DNA from 2 places in the Xylanibacillus composti genome. Region 1 is predicted to be linked to the other one. Evidence: riboswitches for the same ligand, from Rfam matches in the RefSeq annotation. Region 1 holds a riboswitch; the other holds the start of a gene.
What was found. A riboswitch is a leader RNA that binds a small molecule or an ion and turns the genes downstream of it on or off. The one in region 1 is predicted to bind cyclic di-GMP.
Positions count from the first base shown of each region.

Region 2: linked by a shared signal. The riboswitch ahead of XYCOK13_RS21120 (methyl-accepting chemotaxis protein) and the one ahead of XYCOK13_RS17590 (PAS domain S-box protein) in region 1 are both predicted to bind cyclic di-GMP.

Region 1 covers NZ_BOVK01000056.1:28,523-31,648, forward strand. The annotation lists gene XYCOK13_RS17585 (NTTRR-F1 domain) at 1-761, opposite strand, end outside; cyclic di-GMP riboswitch class I at 1,086-1,172, shown strand; gene XYCOK13_RS17590 (PAS domain S-box protein) at 1,290-3,126, shown strand, end outside.
Region 2 covers NZ_BOVK01000089.1:9,135-12,260, reverse strand. The annotation lists gene XYCOK13_RS21120 (methyl-accepting chemotaxis protein) at 1-1,439, opposite strand, end outside; cyclic di-GMP riboswitch class I at 1,516-1,608, opposite strand; gene XYCOK13_RS21115 (hypothetical protein) at 1,752-1,892, shown strand; gene XYCOK13_RS21110 (S-layer homology domain-containing protein) at 2,349-3,126, shown strand, end outside.

The sequences.
Region 1 (3,126 bases):
GGCCCGGTAGCACCGATTGGTCCGGTCGCTCCAGTTGGCCCCGTGTCGCCTGTTGGCCCGGTAGCACCGATTGGTCCAGTCGCTCCTGTTGGCCCGGTCGCGCCCGTTGGCCCCGTGTCGCCCGTTGGTCCAGTCGCTCCGGTTGGCCCGGTAGCACCGATTGGTCCGGTCGCTCCAGTTGGCCCCGTGACACCCGTCGGCCCCGTGTCGCCGGTTGGTCCGGTAGCACCCGTTGGCCCGGTAGCACCGATTGGTCCAGTCGCGCCCGTCGGCCCGGTGGGGCCGATTGGACCTGTGTACAAAAGCGCAACATCGTCAACGAGAACAGCTGGGCTGTCGGCTTGCGGTAGCTTGTTTAGAATGTCAAGAGCAAGAGCAGTACCTACAGGTGCAGGGGAGGTTGTCTGAGACAATTCCCTCCAACTGTTCGTTTGAGCATCCGGCAGTTCTCCTCCAGGAATGTAAGAAGTCATGCCATAACCGAGATAACGATAGGCATCGTCGTAATAGATAACGGAAAATGAAATGAGGGGACTGGATCCACTCGATGCGCTTGATATGAAAGCTGAAAACTCAAACTGTTCCCCGGGGCTGACCGGAACGAATTGGTATAGATACGCGTTCGGCTCTCCTCCCTCGAGCAGCGCGGCGTAATAGCCGGAATGGGCCTGCTGTGTGCTTATGGAAACATACGCCCCAATCCACGGTGAAAGCGAGCCTGTTTCAAAACCTCCGTTTATTATGCGGTCACCAATCGACAATGCTGGATCACCACCTTCTCAGAAGAATGACAGAGCCAACTTCATTTGACTCCCTGATATGACCAAATTATGCATGGAGAGCAATAATGGAACAGCAGGAGCCGTCATTCATTCTCCTTTTTTTAATCTATAGGAATCCCAGGTGTTGCTGTCTAAAAATTCTATATTTTCCCAACTATCAATCGGAATGAACCATGTCCATGACACCGAAGAACGTTGCATTTGAGAGAGAGATTAATGGATATTTGATACAAACTTGAAAATTAACCCATGAAGCCGTTATACTAATCATGTAGGTCTGTTGGACTATTCTTCACATCCAATCAGTCGAAACGGCAAACTTATCGAAAGGTAAGGACGCAAAGCCACAAGCCTAAAGAATATGCATTCTATGGCGGTTGGGCTACCGAAACGACATAGTCGATGGAGTATGCCGCCCATGAATTAGACAGGCGGTTTTTTCATGCTTTCATAAAAGCGCTTCCATCCGAAATGTGTCCAATACAAGTGCGGGAGATGTCGAAGACCATGCTTAATGCGGATACGGTATTATTTGAGCATTCACCATTAGGAATAGCCTGTCTGGAATTGACCGGGTTGATGAAGAAGGTGAATCCGGCGTTTTGCGAATTGTTCGGTTACCGGGAGGAGGAGCTGCTGCATCTGAATTTTTCTCAGCTCGCTCATGATGAGGGGAGGGGGACATGCATTCCATCTCTCCGGGAGATTGAGGATAGCCCTGATCACAAATTGATTATGGAGAAACAGCTTGTCCACCATTCAGGCAAAATCATTTATGCGCAAGTGTCCTTTTCCCTGCTTATCGATGAACGCTGCATTCCTTGCGGCTTGCTAGTCCAAGTTCATGACAAGACAGAGCTGCTGGAGTCCAGGAGTCGTGCGCCCGAATCGTGCTGGAAGCTAGACGGGGAGCAGAACGGGACAGGGAGTCCTGAGCGGAATCGCGATCCTGGTGTCGCTGTGGATGTGCAAGCAGAATTTATGAAAACGCTGGAGACTCTTCATGAGACCGAGGTGCTCTACCGCAATCTGATTGAACGGGCTTTAGTCGGCGTGTATTTGTACCAGGATGGCGAGTTGGTGTATGTCAACCCTTATTTGGCCAACATGTTCGGTTACGCTGCTGAAGAATTTGTCCATTCCACAGCGGCGGATGCAATTATTCAGAAAGAATGCGCGAGCCGGCTGGAGCAAACCGTGCATGCCATGGATCAGGATGTGGTATACGAATATCAGACTGTAGGTGTCAAGAAAAATCAACAAACCATACACCTGGAAGGAAGCTGCTCGGCAATCACTTATAGGGGAAGGCCGGCGGTTCTGGGCACAGTCCAGGATATTACCTACAAGAAGCAAGCGGAGGAGCTGTTAAGGGAAAATGCCAAGCGCTATCAGCGGCTGCTCAAATACTTGCCCGAAGCGATTCTCGTCATTGCGGACGGGATGATCATTTATGCGAACAAGTCGGCGGTGGAGCTGACAAGGGCCGATTCGGAAGGGAAGCTGATTGGCCAATACTACTTCGACTTGCTGCATCCTGATTATCATGAGGAAACCCGTATCAGCATGGAGCAGGTTATGCAAACAGACGCTGCCTCTGCCTTCGTGGAAAAAAAGATCTATTGTGCAACCGGCGAGTGGATAGAGGTGGAGGCTTCGAGCATCCGCATTCATTCCTACAATGGCAACTCCGTTATTCTGACAGTGCTTCGTGACATCACCGAACGGAAGAAGGAGGAGGATCTGCTGATCCAGTCGGAGAAGCTGTCTGTCGTCGGACAGCTGGCTGCCGGCGTTGCCCATGAAATTCGCAACCCGTTGACGTCGCTGAAGGGATTTACCCAGCTGCTGAAAAGCAAACTGCGTGATCGCGAGTCGAATTTCATCGATATTATGCAGGAAGAGCTTGATCGCATCAATTTGATTGTGAATGAATTCATGACCTTGGCCAAGCCGCACTTGATCCAATACAGCGACAAGAATGTGAAGGAGATTTTGCGAAGCGTGATTTCGGTGCTGGAAACGCAAGCTATTCTCGCCAACGTCAACTTGGTTAAGGATTACGATGAGAATTTGCCAATTATTTACTGTGATGAAAATCAGTTGAAACAGGTGCTGCTGAATGTAATCAAAAATGCGATCGAAGCGATGCCGCAAGGGGGCGACATTCGCATTACTGTCAAAAAGAAGGGGACCGAGGCCTTGAGTATTCAAGTGCAGGATCATGGACCGGGCATCCCGGCTGATATGATGGAACGGATCGGGGAGCCATTCTTCACGACGAAGGCTGACGGCACCGGGCTAGGTCTGATGATTAGCCGCAGGATCATTGACGCCCATCAAG
Region 2 (3,126 bases), on a different contig from region 1:
TGCTGGCCGCTTGCTACTCTGTCGTGTCCTTGCGCCATCGAATGCGCCATGTTCCGCGTCTCTGCCTGAATGCCCTGGATAATCTCCGCGATCTCTCCGACGGAAGCATTCACCTGCACGGAGAGCTTTCTGACCTCTGCGGCGACTACCGCGAATCCTTTGCCCGCTTCTCCGGCTCTGGCAGATTCAATCGCCGCGTTTAAGGCCAGCAAATTGGTTTGCTCCGCGATTCCCTTTATGACCTCACTCAGCTTGGAAATATCATCGATGCGCAGCTCCAAGTGATTGACCTTGTCCGTGGAATCTGCAACTAAGGCGGCCACTTCTTCAAACAGCTCGACCGAGCGTGCCATCTCCTGCTTCCCTTGATCGGAAGCCTGATGCACATTCTTCGCATGCGCTTCCAGCACCCTGCCGTCCTCGTTGGACAGCACGATCTGCTTATTCAACTGGTCAATCAAGCTGGAGATGTCCCCGGAGGTGCTTGCCTGTTCTTCCGCGCCTGCTGACAACTGCTGCATCGTAGCAGACACTTGCTCCGAGCCGGTGCGCACTTCGCTGGCCGCTTGCGTCAAGACGGCGCTTTGCTGATCGACCTGGCTTGAGATTTGCTTCAACTTTTGCATGATGTCGAGCAAGAACGCCACCATGGCATGGCTGGATCTTGCAAGCTGCCCAACCTCATCCTGACGCTGGGTATCCTTAGCATCCAGATGCAGCTGCAAGCTGCCGTCCGCAATTTCTTGCATCTGGTGAACAAGTCTGGCTACGGGCTTGGTGATGTGGCGGATAAGCAGGAACCCCAGCATAAAGACGATGAGGATGCATAAGGTGATTAACCCCCATGACAGAAGCATCTGTCTTTGATTCGCTTCGATCAGAGCTTGGACCTTGGCGACAGCGGTGTGCTCCAGATCCTGCTGCAGCACATCGATCACATGGCGAGTCTGATTAAATTCGTGCCTCAAGCGCTCCAGTTCTGACGCCGGCACATCCGTTTGATGGGTGATGAACTGTTCGACATCCTGCTGCCAATGGGTGAATTGCCGGAAGAAATCCTCATAGTGCGCGAGCACCTGGTCAGGCTGCAACCCATCGACCACGGTCAGGATGTCCCTGGCCTGATTCATCCGCTCCGTAACTTGAACGATGTTTTCATGGAAGTCTGACGTCCAGACTGCCAGTTGTTCAGAAGTAGCCGACTCATTGGCCTGAATGCTCATGAACGCTTGTTCCGCCTGGTAAAAGTCGCGGTCTGCATTCAATAAGTAATGCGTCGCATAGTAAAGCTCGTCGTACAATTCCTGTTCCAATTCCTCCGCTGTTGACTTGAGCGACTGCATGAGAAAGCCGTTGCTAACCACAAGAGCGACTGTAGCCAGCAGAAGTACTCCGAACAACTTGGTGCCGATTCTTAGATGATTGAACTTGGACAGCATGGATGCATCCCCCTTGGTCATAACCTTTTTTCAAACAAAAAATACACCCCGTCTACTGGCGTGTACTTCCTGAGCAAACGGCAGCTGGCTGGCATGGCAGCATGATGACGCTGCGGTAGCCCCTGTAGCTTTGCGTCACTACGTTTCCGTAGCTTTGCCTTGATCGAAGAATATGGAGTTTTTACGTAGAACCTGGCTGTATGGATCAATCCGAATTTTGTCATTAGTGTAAACGAAATCGAGTTATTTTACAATACAAATTTCGACAAGATTCCACACGCTGGTGTTGCGATTGGCGGAGGAGAGGGCGCCATGAAGTCCTTGTTGCTTCCAGCCCAATATGCGAATACTCGTTGCTACGTTCCTGCTCAATATGCTGGAATAGCGGCAAGAGCCGAGCTTGAAAAAAGTAACGGCGGTGAGCAGAAAGAGCAGAAAGAGCAGAAAGGTTGACCGGACCAGTCGTTTGAATCTGTAGCGGCCGCATATGTCCATTAGAGCGAAAAAAACGTTCCTTCGATTTTCTAGCGGCCGCATATGTCCATTAGAGGCCCAAAAAACCCGGTTTTGCTGGTTAGTGCATCGCTAATGGTCATTCGTGTCCGTTGCATTTCAAAAAAAGGCCAATACGCCCTCTGACGGTCATCTATGTCCGTTAAGGTTACATAAAGTCAGCGGCGGCGCTCTCATCAGCAAGGTCGATCGGCAGTGGCGGGGGCATAAGTGGTCACGAAAGATGCCAACTGACCCCCTTCGACCCGAGAACTGCGCCCGCGCATGTTTCTCGGGCGTTCGCCATTTCGCTTTAGTGATCGTTTGTTGATCGTTTGTTGATCGTAGGCATATATAATAGATTGCAACCTACTTCGACATTCTTCGACAAATCCACACAGATGGAGGATGACTAATTTGGCGGAATATGATGGAGCTAATTGGAGAATGGTACACAAGGCCGCAATGGGGAGAAGGGCACTGATCGGCATGCTGGCCAGCGTGCTTTTTTTGACCCAACTGGTAATCGCGGATACCGCGCATGCGGCTAGCGGCTGGAGCAACGTGAGTGGTGAAGAGGGCATAACTACGAGCCAGGGGAGTATGGTGCGACCTGATCTTATCGAATACAACGGGTATTTATATCTAATCTGGTCAGAGTTGTATGATGGAAATTATAGGGAAATGCACGTGATGCGTTATAACGGTACCAATTGGGAATCTGTCCAAGGAGGGGATGATGGCTGTGTCATGGTTGGCTGCGTCAATGCAGAAGCTGGGTCGCCTAATAATTCAGCGGTATTCCCATCTCTGGAAGTTTACGACGGCAAGCTCTTCGCCTCCTGGTATGAAAACTACACGATGATTAACTATCAAGCGAGGGTTAGGCAATATGACGGCGAACATTGGACGACGGTGGACGGCGGTACGCTTAATGTAAGTACGAACACAGCCAATGATCCCGATTTGATGGTGTATAATGATGAGCTCTATGCCATCTGGTATGAAGCGAACAATATTCATGTGAAGAAATATAGTGGTGATGCCGATTCGCCGCAGTGGAATCTCGTCACGCCTAACGGAGGATTGAGTTCAAATGCAGGCCTGAATCCAACGCTGATTGAGTTTCAAGGAAGCTTGCACGCGGTATGGCGGGAGATGGGGTCAGGGGTAAGCAAAGTACGAGTCAGCAGAT